DNA from 4 places in the Solibacillus sp. genome. Region 4 is predicted to be linked to each of the others. Evidence: riboswitches for the same ligand, from Rfam matches in the RefSeq annotation. Region 4 holds a riboswitch; each other region holds the start of a gene.
The links. A riboswitch is a leader RNA that binds a small molecule or an ion and turns the genes downstream of it on or off. The one in region 4 is predicted to bind thiamine pyrophosphate.

Region 1 (3,152 bases), on a different contig from region 4:
TGCAATCGCTTTTCGAATCACTTCTGCTTTATATTCAATGCCGCCAGCACCAACTCCAGCTCCGAAGCCCGTTACTTCCAATGGGTCACACCCATGAAGTACCGAAAGCACAGCAGCACTAGGTGTCGTATTCCCGATGCCCATTTCTCCTGTACCGATAAGATTAATACCGCTTTGAATGGCTTCAGTTGCAACTTCAATCCCTACTTCAATCGCCTGAATCGCTTCTTCTCGGGTCATTGCAGGACCTTTCGCCATATTGTCTGTCCCGTATTTCACCTTTTTAATGATTACCCCTGCGTTTTGAGGTAAGTCTTCTTTTACACCGATATCCACCGGGATAACTTGTGCATTTGTAATTTTCGCAATCGTACACATCCCTGTCGTCCCTTTCGGAAATGAAAGTGTTTGGAAAACCGTTGTACTTTGTGGATTTGGCGTTACCCTTTCCTCATACACACCGTGGTCTGCCGCCATGACGATCATCGCTTTGTTATCGATTTTCGGCGCAAGCTCACCGGTAATTGTGGCGATTTGCATTGCTAAAGATTCGAGCTTCCCTAAACTTTGAGGCGGCTTTGCTAAAGAGTCTATGTACTGACGTGCTTTGCCTTCCATTTGTCGGTCGATTTCTTTAATTTGTTCAATCGTTTGCTTTAGTAATTTCATGTTTCGTTTCCCCCTATTTGAATGAATTTTGACAATAAAAATAGCCTGCAGTTTATTCGATAACAAATAAACTACAGACATATCCAGTGTCTATAAACAGGAAGCGTACTTAGGCAGGTCTCCTGGCTCAGATTCACGATTCCATAACCCCTTCCCAGATCTATATCCAGTGGGCTTTGCTATGGAACTCCTCTATACAGTGTTGGGATTACGCTAAAGCTTTTCACTTTATTCCCTATTCTCCCTTAACGGGCACCTAATGCTTGATGAATTTAACATTACTTTACGACGAACGACTTTTTTCGTCAAGGATGATTTTCAATAAGCAGGAATTAAAACGTTTTCTGATTCAGAATTCCTTAAATATAAAAAAAGTCCACCTCTTGAGAATGTTGACTCATCAGAAATAATAATACGTTCGGGTTTTGTTTCTTTAATGTTCTTAACGTCGAGACATGCAGAGGTTTGTAATGTGCATGCGAAATGAGTACGATATCAATAACTGGTAAGGTAATTCATCTAACAAATACTTTTCTGAATTTTCCCTTTTATCTCAATTAAGTTTCATGTATACTAATATAAAATTGAATAGAAATAACTAGGGGAGTCCAATAAGTTGGGCTGAGAATGAAACACGTTGAAGTTTCTTGACTCTTGGGACCTGATCTGGATCATACCAGCGTGGGGAAGTTAGCATCGTATTATAGTAATACTACTTCTGTATACATATTAGCCGGGTCCGACCATTTATTGGACACCGGCTTTTTTATGTACTTCATAAGCTTTTTTAAGCTCCTCACTGTTGTGCTCTATCTCTTGTCCTTATATTCAAAAAAGGAGAGATTTATTATGTCAATGTCACCATCTTCATTAAACGAACAGAGTATTTCCATTATGTCTAACTTTTCAGGTAGCAAAAAAGTATATGTAACAGGCTCTAGACCTGACATTAAGGTTCCAATGCGTGAAATCGAGTTAAGCCCGACAACTGGTACGTTTGGAGAAGAGGAAAATCCTCCAGTACGTGTGTATGACACCAGCGGACCTTATACAGACCCTGATCATTCTGTCGATATTACAAAAGGTCTCCCTGCCCTTCGCAGTACATGGATTCAAGAACGTGGCGATGTGGAGGAATATGATGGTCGTGAAATCAAGCCTGAGGATAATGGTTATAAAGATAAAAACGATCCTCGTGCTAATCATAACGTGTTTCCTGGTTTAAAGCGGAAACCGTTACGGGCTAAAAAAGGGAAAAATATTACACAACTTCATTATGCACGAAAAGGAATTATCACGCCTGAAATGGAATTTATCGCAATTAGAGAAAATATGAAACCTGAATTCGTACGGGATGAAGTTGCAAAGGGTCGAGCGATTATTCCTTCTAATATCAACCATCCAGAATCAGAGCCCATGATAATAGGTCGTAACTTTCATGTAAAAATTAACGCGAATATTGGCAATTCTGCTGTTTCATCTTCCATCGAAGAAGAGGTTGAAAAAATGACATGGGCAACACGTTGGGGTGCTGATAATATTATGGACCTATCAACAGGTAAAAACATTCACACAACACGGGAATGGATTATTCGAAATTCGGCTGTTCCTGTCGGTACCGTACCTATTTATCAAGCACTAGAAAAAGTAAATGGTGTTGCTGAAGACCTAACATGGGAGGTTTACCGTGATACATTGATTGAACAAGCCGAACAAGGGGTGGATTACTTCACCATTCATGCTGGTGTTCTTTTACGGTATGTTCCGTTAACAGCAAAACGTTTAACAGGTATTGTATCCCGAGGTGGATCTATTATGGCACAATGGTGTCTTCACCACCATAAAGAAAATTTTTTATATACTCACTTTGAAGAAATCTGTGAAATCATGAAAACTTATGATGTTTCATTCTCTTTAGGGGATGGCTTACGTCCTGGTTCCATTGCAGATGCCAATGATGAAGCTCAATTTGCGGAATTAGAAACTCTTGGAGAACTAACAAAAATTGCTTGGGAGCATGATGTACAGGTTATGGTTGAAGGACCGGGACACGTGCCAATGCACCTTATAAAAGAAAACATGGACAAACAACTGGAAGTTTGTAAGGAAGCTCCTTTCTATACTTTAGGCCCTCTTACAACTGATATAGCTCCTGGCTATGATCACATTACATCTGCTATTGGAGCTGCAATGATTGGTTGGTATGGGACAGCGATGCTTTGTTATGTAACGCCAAAAGAACATTTAGGTTTACCGAATAGAGATGATGTTCGTGTAGGGGTTGTCACTTATAAAATTGCTGCACATGCTGCTGATTTGGCAAAAGGGCATCCAGGAGCACATAAAAGAGATGATGCCTTATCAAAAGCTCGTTTTGAATTCCGTTGGAGAGATCAGTTTAATTTATCTTTAGATCCTGAACGTGCAATCGAATATCATGATGAAACTTTACCTGCTGAAGGTGCAAAAACAGCACATTTCTG
Region 2 (3,152 bases), on a different contig from region 4:
GCAGAAAGTCCAAAAAGTAGTAACCCCTCCAACCTATGAATTTCAGGAATGTAACGTATTCTTTTTCACTATTTTATTTAGTAAAGGGAAAAAAACGAAAGGCTCTTCGAATTAGGAGATGCCTTTTTATAGGTAGAAAAATTCGCGAAAAAGGTTAAAATAGGCTAAATTGAAGTGGTGCAAATTTAATTTGATTTGAGAAGGGGAAGGGTACGATGAAAAGTGCAAAACCATTTTTAATGTTTCAAGGCGGCGTTGCTGAAGAAGCAATGAACTTCTATACATCAGTTATAGAGGACGCGGAAATTACGAGCATTATCCGCTATGGGGCAAATGAAGGCGGAGACGAAGGAAAAGTCATGCAAGCTACTTTTTCGATAAAAGGTCAGGAATTTATGTGCATTGACAGTAATATAAAACATGAATTTGACTTCACACCGTCATTCTCTATTTTTATTACATGTGATACGGAAGAGGAAGCCGACCATCTGTATGAAAAACTGCTTGAAGGCGGACATCCGTTAATGCCAATCGGGGATTACGGTTTCAGCAAGAAATTCGGCTGGCTAAATGACCGCTACGGCGTGTCATGGCAGATCAATTTAGCTTAATAAAAGGTGCCGGGTGTCTGGACCGATACCCGGCGCTTCATTTTCTAATAAAGGGTTGAATTGTTCTAATATATTTTAATATCTTCTAATAAAAGTGAAATTTTCTAATATAAGTGTCGGTTGTTCTAATAAGTATGCGAATTGTTCTAATATCATCCGCAGTTCTTCAAATATCTTACCTAGAAGTTCTAATAACCGCTCCAACTCTTCTAATAAAATCGATAAGCCGGTGGAAAAAATTCTCCATTATTAATTTGTTCTAATAAAGTCCTCAAAAGTTCTAATATCTGCTCCAGCTCTTCTAATAAAATCAATATATCTGTATAAAAAATCTTCTAGCAATAAGTTGTTCTAATAAAGTACGCGGAAGTTCTAATATCCCGCCCCGAAGTTCTAATAACCACCCGAACTTTTCTAAAAAAAAACCTCTGCACACGCCGCCAGCTACTCAACCGGCATTCTGATAAAGCATCCCGCCAAACGCCCTGTTTCTCACCATAATCTTCAGTAAGCCATAGCCCAAAAGCGCACCGGCAAACGAACTCATCATAAATGCCGGGACAAAACCGAACAGCGCCGCTTCCTGTCCTAAAAATAAAATCGCAATCGGGTAAGTAGCCATCGCACCAAATAGCCCTGTCCCGATTACTTCACCTACCGCTGCAAACGCCAGTTTCTTCGTTTTCGCAAACAAAAATGCAGCTAAAAGTGCGCCAATCATACTGCCCGGATAAGCAAATATACTGCCTGTCCCCATCAAGTTTCTCAATGTCGACGTAAGAAATGCCTGTAACACCGCATACCATGGACCGAGCAATACCGCCGATACGACATTGGCAAAGTGCTGAATCGGAAATATTTTCGCAAAACCTAATGGGATATACACCATACTGCTGAGAATCGTTGTAATTGCTGCGATAATCGCGGAGTATGTAAGCTTTCTCGTTTTATTCATTTCTACCATCCTTTACAATAATTTTTGCAACAAAAAAAACCACTTTCAATTAAGAAAGTGGTATCGTAGCCTATACAAAAATATAAAATAGGGGGTCGACACTACTTTCCTACGCTAGTATTACCTAGATCAGGTGCAAAGGGTACTTCTCAGCCAAACAGGCGCCCCTAGTAGTTTTACGAGCAGATTATCTGCTTCCAGTATTAGGTTAATTTCACAATAATCATAACATGGCCGTTTCATTATGCAAACGCTTTTTTGAAATTTAATCCCTTTGACCGAGAAAAATTACTGCTCATACCCGCCGCCATAATTGCCGGGCTGGACCTGTTGCCAAGGGTTTGGCGGACCGATGAAAGTATTGGGTCTGACAGGAGCAACTGCCTGCGTCCATAAAGTTTCGTTCATTCCATAAGTGTGGGCCATAATATTCGCTGGTGTCAGCTTGAGCAGGTCGGAACCTAAAATGACTTCAGGAGTCGGAGCATTGAAAATGGCAAGCAGATGCGTGTTGTTTTGCGTAGCGACTTCGTAATGCCACCACCCTTGAGGAACGTTCGCCACTTGACCGGGGCTAATCGGAAAATGCATCAGCTGTTTCGTAAACGGATTCAAAATCGAAACAACTGCACTCCCCGTAATACAGTAAACAAGTTCCGCCGCATTTTGATGGTAGTGCGGTTCTATAACATTATTGGCGCTAAGATATATATCAAGCAACGATATATTATCAAGCGTATTTAACTGGTTGACACCAAGCAGATTGATAAAATTATGCTGGTCTTTAACGAACAGCGGGTTTTTATTAACATCGAATGTAAACTGCGGTTGCGCTGAAACATGATTCGAATTCAATCGTTCACCTCTTTTATTATTGTTGCTAAAATATGCAAAAATTTATCGGTGTGTGCCTATTGGATATGAACCATCCATCTAAAAATACACATATAACGCATTGATTAATGTGAAAATTAGAATAAACAGGGTAGCACCACATACAATAATTTCTGCAAAGTGGATGAACATAACTCTTTCATAACTCAATTCGGCTTTACGAAAACCAAAGAAATCCCCATGACTGATAATATAAATAAACGTACTCACGACCATTAAGGAAGACATTAAAAACGAAATCGTTGGTAAAGAAGTAACGTAGCGCGGGTTGCCTCCTGTTTCCATATAGAGCGGAATATCCAATCCCTTGCTCAACACAAAACTGACAATGACCATGATGTAGATAATAAGCGAAATATTAAAAGGGTGTTTGCGGTAATCGATCAGATCAAGCATCATTTTTGTCTTCCCTTTATACTCCCAGTCCTTATTGTCTTCTACTCTGTCACCTTTCAGCATGTAAATAATACCGGCTAATACAAGCCCTGAAAATAAATACCATTCCAACATTGTAAAAAACAGCATCCAGCTATAAAACGGTGCGATCACAAGCGGTAGAACAACGAGTCCGCTCAACCATTTATTAACTGGCTGATTGGCAATAAGCCATTCGTTTAAAGCATGCCGTTTATCTTTTGTATGTCCTTCTTCCGGTTCCCGGTAACTGAAGAATTGATTCATTACAAAAGTGC
Region 3 (3,152 bases), on a different contig from region 4:
TGGAGCTTTGTGTGAAATATAAAGTTCCAATTATTATTACTTCACTTGGGGCACGCGAAGAAGTTTTTGAGGCAGCACATAGTTATGGAGGCATCGTTTTCCATGATGTCATCAACAATTATTTTGCAAAAAAAGCAATTCAAAAAGGCGCGGACGGAATCATAGCAGTAGCAACAGGTGCGGGAGGTCATGCAGGGCAGCAAAGCCCATTTGCGCTCGTACAGGAAATCCGTGAATGGTTTGACGGTCCATTAGCTTTATCAGGATCAATCGCACGAGGCCATTCGGTATTGGCTGCACAGGCGATGGGGGCTGATTTTGGCTATATTGGCTCACCGTTTATCGCGACAGAAGAAGCATTTGCTCGTCAAGAATACAAACAGATGATTGTTGAGAGTAATGCAGAAGATATTGTATACAGTAATTTATTTACAGGAATTCACGGGAATTATTTGAAAGGTTCTATCATGAATGCAGGGATGGATCCGGATAATCTAAAAGAAAGTGATCCTTCCGCAATGAACTTCAATGATAATACGGCAAAAGCCTGGAAAGATATTTGGGGAAGCGGGCAAGGAATCGGCGCAATTAAAGAGATTACTTCTACACAACAATATGTTGATAAACTGGCAGAAGAATATGCACTGGCTTATCAAGAACTGACTGGGAAAAAATCAACAGTAGCCAATTTACAATAGATCACAGCGCATCATTAGTATGTAAACATTTACTAATGATGCGCGGTAGTTTTAACTGAATAATTTCGTAATTTTTTGAATTCACTTGCCCGGTTTGAATTAATTTGTTACACTCGGGGTAATTAAATGCATTTGCGGGGGGACACATTCGTGTTGAGAAGGTTAAAACCTGACCCTTAGAACCTGGCCGTTAATACGGACGTAGGGAGCAAAGTACACGCTATACATATGTACTTACTTTGGCTCCGCGTATCTTTTACGTGGAGTCTTTCTTTTGCAAATACACAAGCATTTGATTTGCGGGGGGACACAGTAGTGTTGAGAAGGTTAAAACCTGACCCTTGGAACCTGGCCGTTAATACGGACGTAGGGAGCAATGAAAAGTGGTACTTACACTTTTTGGGGACGTCTCTCTATATTGAGGCGTCTTTTTTGTGCTTCCGTCAACAAAAAGGAGGAGTAACAATGGGATTTTGTGAAGAGGTAAGAAAAGAAACGGATTTTTATTGGGAGGCTAGCTTCTATCATCCTTTTGTACAAGGGATTGCAGATGGGAGCTTACCGCTGGAGAAGTTTAAGTTTTATATGCTGCAGGATGCGTATTATTTAAAACATTATACGAAAGTTCTTGCTCTGGCAGCTGCAAAAGCGACTACGGATGACGATGTTCAATATTTTCTGCAAACAGCAAAATTTATTCATGACGCAGAGCTGGAGTTACACCGTACAACGTTTAAAGAATTAGGTGTTACAGCGGATGATTTGGAGCAATTCGAACCGGCTCCTGCAGCCTATAACTATGTGAGCCATATGTACAATGCAGTGCATAACGGAGATGTAGCAGAAGCATTTGCGGCAATTTTGCCTTGCCCATGGCTGTATCAGGAAATTGGGCAAAGGTTAAAAGATGCATGCCCAAATGTCCCTCTTTATGAACAGTGGATTGCACTATATGCTTCCGAGGAGATGCTTCAAAATATTGAAGTACAAAAATCGATGCTTGATCGATATGCGAAAGAACAGCCGGCAAAGCTAAAAATATTACAGGAACATTTTAAGAAAAGCTGTTATTACGAATGGATGTTCTGGGAGATGCCTTGGACAAAGCAAAGCTGGGAACAAGGGGTGTATGTAAATGAGCCTGCAAGCAATTCATAAAAATCAACCGTTAGTACATTGCATTACAAATTATGTCGTCGCAAACTTTACAGCGAATGGTTTGCTGGCGGTGGGTGCTTCACCAGTAATGGCCGATGCGATAGAAGAAGCGGGAGAAATGGCTGCTCAGTCAAATGCATTACTTTTGAATATGGGTACTTTGAATGAAAGGACAGTAGCATCGATGAAGCAAGCTGGACTGAGCGCAAATAAGCATCAAAATCCGGTTGTTATTGATCCGGTAGGGGTTGGGGCAACGAAGTTCCGAGTTGAAACAGCACAACAACTGCTCGACCTTTTAAAGATTGATGTAATCCGCTGCAATATTGGAGAACTGGCGGCTCTCACGGGAGCGAATTGGGCTTCCAAAGGTGTTGATAGTGGAAAAGGGGAGATAGATGTTGAAGCGACTGCTAAAAAGTTGGCTAATAACTATCAATGTATTGTGATCGTTACAGGAGAACAAGATGTTATTACAGATGGGGAAAGAGTGGAATTTGTAACGGGCGGTCATGAAAAAGTAACAAAAATGACGGGGAGCGGCTGCTTGCTTAGTGCCTTTTGTGCAGCGGTGCTTGCAAACAGTATAGAGCCGTTTGATGACTTACTAACGCTGCTGAATGAATATAAACAGGCAGGTGCCAATTCTGTTGCAGCTATAGGAACTTTCCACACAAATTTCCTGAATGAACTAGAAAATTTAGCGGAGGGACGACAATGATTACATGTACAATTGCAGGCTCAGATAGCGGTGGCGGTGCAGGCATCCAAGCAGATTTAAAAACGTTTCAGGAACTCCGTGTATTCGGCACATCGGTCATCACTGCACTAACCGCACAAAATACCCAAGGAGTGCATGGGATTTTTCCGACAACGGCCGATTTTGTTCAGGCTCAGTTAAAAGCGGTACTTCAAGATTTTGATGTTAAGGCAATTAAAACAGGAATGTTGTTTAGTGCTGAAATTATCGAATCAATTGTCGCTTTACTAAAAAATACAGAAATTCCGCTAATCGTTGATCCGGTCATGATTGCAAAAGGGGGGGCAAGTTTACTCGAACAGGAGGCAACAACGGCCCTTAAAGAAATGTTATTGCCGCTTGCAACCGTTTGTACACCGAACATTCCGGAAGCGGAAATTCTGACTGGTTATACAATTCAAAATGATGAAGATATCACATTAGCGGCGCAGGATCTATTAAGTCTAGGGCTTGAATGTGTTGTCATAAAGGGTGGTCACTTAAATAGTAAGCATGCGACAGATACAGTTTTCATTCGGGGGGAGCAACCATTTAAA
Region 4 (3,152 bases):
ATTATTTTATGTTGGGACCTAGTTTTGATAGAACAAAAAAACGCGGGTGCACTTATGTATGCTCCCACGTTTATAACTTAGTCTTCCAATGTTGTTAAAATGATCGGTTTATCTTTTGTGACGATAATCGAATGTTCGATTTGGGCAACTAATGATTTGTCCGGTGTAATGAATGTCCAGCCGTCACCTGATTCTACGATATGCTCGGCCTTTGCAGAAATGAACGGTTCTACTGCCAACACCATGCCTTCTTTCATGATTGTTGTATCCCAAGCATCGTAATAGTTCAATACATGGTTTGGCTCTTCGTGTAATGATTTACCTAAGCCATGACCTGTTAAGTTCATAATTACTGTCAAACCGTGATCACGTGCTTCACGCTCTACCGCTTTACCGATCTGATTTAATTTCGAACCTGCTTTAACCTTTGTCATTGCACGTTCAAATGCTGATTTTGCTACAGTGCAAAGTTTTTCTTTATCTTCATAACCTTCACCAACGACAAAAGAAATACCTGTATCTGCAAAATACCCGTTTAAAGAACCAGAAACATCAATGTTTACGATATCGCCTTCCTGAATAACCTTGTTCCCTGGAATACCATGTGCAACTTCGTGATTTACTGAAATGCAAGTATATCCCGGAAAATCGTATTCGCCTTTAGGACCAGAAACCGCGCCTGCTTCCGCAAACATACGGCCAGCAATTTCATCTAATTCTTTCGTTGTCACGCCAGGTACTGTCGCAGCTTTCATCGCCTCACGAATTTCAGCACAAATGCGCCCAATTTTTTTAAACGCTTGTATTTCTTCTTGAGTAGTAACAATCATGTGTAACTTCCTTCCTCTTAAACAATGTCTACCCTTAACTATAGCATACTTAAAATCGGTTGTAATTGTTCAAGGTTTTTAAAATTATCCTGATTTATGACCAATTTAATATGAAAATCTACTATTGAAATAAGAAAAAGCTTGCAGGGGGAAAAGTATCCCTCACCGCAAGCATTGAGTTTCCTATTCGTTATGTTGTTTTTACTTTTTGCAGTAAACGAGGTGCAGATGTGAATAAAATAACGGCAATAATCGCCGTAAGTATTGTAGCAGGAACCATATAAGTACTGTTGTAAATAATTGAATAGGCCCATACATTATCATCGCCTGCATATTCTTTAAAGAACACGACACCTGCGAGCAAGTGCGAAACAAATCTTAAAGCACCGCCTATAAGTGCTCCAAGGACAATATAAAGTGCCATTTTTACTTTATTGAGTGATTGTGTAGCCTCTAATAATGGCTTTCTTACAATTGCCGCTAATCCTACTACTGTAAAGGCAAGACCGTAATCTAAAATTGCCTGAAGCCAGTGCACAATGTAAGCACCGAACATCATTTGCATTACGCCGATCAGCAAGCCTGTTGCAAGTCCTGCCGTTAATCCCCAACGAATGGCCATTAACATGATCGGTACCATAACAAAGCTGATCGATCCGCCTTGTGCCCACATTTTAAAAGATACTTGATCCAATACAAGTCCGATGGCAGCAAATATCGCTATCTCCACCATCATCAATAATTTCTTTCTGTCCATAACAATGCCCCTTTCTTTTATCCGATGTAACAAAAGTGAAGAGGGATAGAATAGAAATCAATTACGCTTTAGCGTAATTGCGTCGGGATTCGGCTTTACGCTCGCGTAAAGAACTCATATCCGAATCCATGACATCCGCCGGAGGCTTTTACTTTTTCAGTAGGAAAAAGTAAAAAACGACAGTCAGGACAAAAGCCTGACTATCGTTTGAACAGTCGGTTTCTATCCACATCCCTACGCAAGTGCTAACTTACAGGTTCAAAGAGTCAGTGCAATCCCGTGCACAATCTCAGCCGACTTTCTCGGCACCCCTTGTGGTACATCTAATTTTTATTGTTTGAACATGCTCATTGTAACGAATATTTTTACAACTTTCAACAGCTATTATTTTGAAATGTACTAGAATTACATATAATAGATACGAAGGAGTGATAAATAATGGATCAATCGAAAGGTTTAAGTGCACTGAGCTATTTGAGCTTTTATTTTGCACCGTTTATTTTACCGTTAATTATATTTATCGTTACGAAAGATGATGCTGTTAAAGGCCATTCTAAAAAAGCTTTTATTTCCCAATTCATACCGATACTGTTAGGGATTCTGTACATTATTTACTTTTTCACTTCCGTTCTTTCCTGGAATGATACTTTGACCTTGAACATTCAGGACTTTTTTATCAGTTCGCATTTTATCGGATTTATTCTTTTAGTAGTTATCACGTTCATCCTGGCAATATGGAATTTAGCTCAAGCCATTAAAGTTTTACGTTAATGTTTATGAAAGCTCCATCTTTGGGTATATTTTTATACGAAACGTATTCGTTAAGGAGTGTATACTAATGAAATTAAATAAACTCATTAAAACAGCTATTAAATATGGACCAATCGTGTACCCGATCATTAAGAAAATGATGGACAACAAAAAATCTACTCCCCAAGCAGCAACTACACGACGAACTCCAAAACGTTAATGCAAAAAACACATTTCCCGCTTTAACTGGAGGGAAATGTGTTTTTTTCTATTTAATAATAATCTCTGTTTTACTGTAGCCTTCTTTTAGCTTTTGCACTTGCAAAATAGCTGGCATTGCTGCTTTTAGTTCGGCCACATGTGATATGACGCCGATTAAGCGGCCTGTTTGCTGAAGATCAATCAATATATCGATTGCCCTTCTTAATGCCTCCTCATCCAATGTACCGAAACCTTCATCGATAAACATTGTATCGATATGCACACTTCCCTGCACACTTTGAATAACATCGGCCATTCCTAATGCTAATGAAAGTGAGGCATTGAATTTTTCACCACCGGACAGTGTTTTTACATCCCGGGTTTGCCCTGTATGGCTGTCATATACATCGATGCTGAGTCCGCTTTGGGCATTTCCTTCTTTCCTTCCTGTGGATTTCAGGAAGTATTGGCCATTTGATAAGACACGCAAACGTTCATTTGCCGCATGTGTCACTTTTTCCAAATAGCCGATTTGCACAAACCGCTCAAATGAAATTTTCGCATCATTTTGACCGCGAATTAAATTATAAACATGTTCGACTTGCATCAGTTTC

Region 1: linked by a shared signal. The riboswitch ahead of thiC (phosphomethylpyrimidine synthase ThiC) and the one ahead of thiT (energy-coupled thiamine transporter ThiT) in region 4 are both predicted to bind thiamine pyrophosphate.
Region 2: linked by a shared signal. The riboswitch ahead of thiW (energy coupling factor transporter S component ThiW) and the one ahead of thiT (energy-coupled thiamine transporter ThiT) in region 4 are both predicted to bind thiamine pyrophosphate.
Region 3: linked by a shared signal. The riboswitch ahead of tenA (thiaminase II) and the one ahead of thiT (energy-coupled thiamine transporter ThiT) in region 4 are both predicted to bind thiamine pyrophosphate.

The regions. Positions count from the first base shown of each region.
Region 1 covers NZ_JBELZM010000026.1:11,011-14,162, forward strand. The annotation lists gene cobT (nicotinate-nucleotide--dimethylbenzimidazole phosphoribosyltransferase) at 1-669, opposite strand, end outside; cobalamin riboswitch at 765-944, opposite strand; TPP riboswitch at 1,260-1,374, shown strand; gene thiC (phosphomethylpyrimidine synthase ThiC) at 1,525-3,152, shown strand, end outside.
Region 2 covers NZ_JBELZM010000013.1:4,742-7,893, forward strand. The annotation lists gene ABS917_RS13095 (VOC family protein) at 216-611, shown strand; gene thiW (energy coupling factor transporter S component ThiW) at 1,060-1,566, opposite strand; TPP riboswitch at 1,656-1,745, opposite strand; gene ABS917_RS13105 (cupin domain-containing protein) at 1,855-2,421, opposite strand; gene ABS917_RS13110 (nucleotidyltransferase) at 2,500-3,152, opposite strand, start outside.
Region 3 covers NZ_JBELZM010000002.1:45,849-49,000, forward strand. The annotation lists gene ABS917_RS02375 (NAD(P)H-dependent flavin oxidoreductase) at 1-698, shown strand, start outside; TPP riboswitch at 825-923, shown strand; TPP riboswitch at 990-1,088, shown strand; gene tenA (thiaminase II) at 1,164-1,856, shown strand; gene thiM (hydroxyethylthiazole kinase) at 1,834-2,577, shown strand; gene thiD (bifunctional hydroxymethylpyrimidine kinase/phosphomethylpyrimidine kinase) at 2,574-3,152, shown strand, end outside.
Region 4 covers NZ_JBELZM010000008.1:147,942-151,093, reverse strand. The annotation lists gene map (type I methionyl aminopeptidase) at 78-830, opposite strand; gene thiT (energy-coupled thiamine transporter ThiT) at 1,021-1,587, opposite strand; TPP riboswitch at 1,802-1,910, opposite strand; gene ABS917_RS10150 (magnetosome magnetite crystal formation protein family) at 2,026-2,358, shown strand; gene ABS917_RS10145 (hypothetical protein) at 2,426-2,557, shown strand; gene ABS917_RS10140 (SbcC/MukB-like Walker B domain-containing protein) at 2,606-3,152, opposite strand, start outside.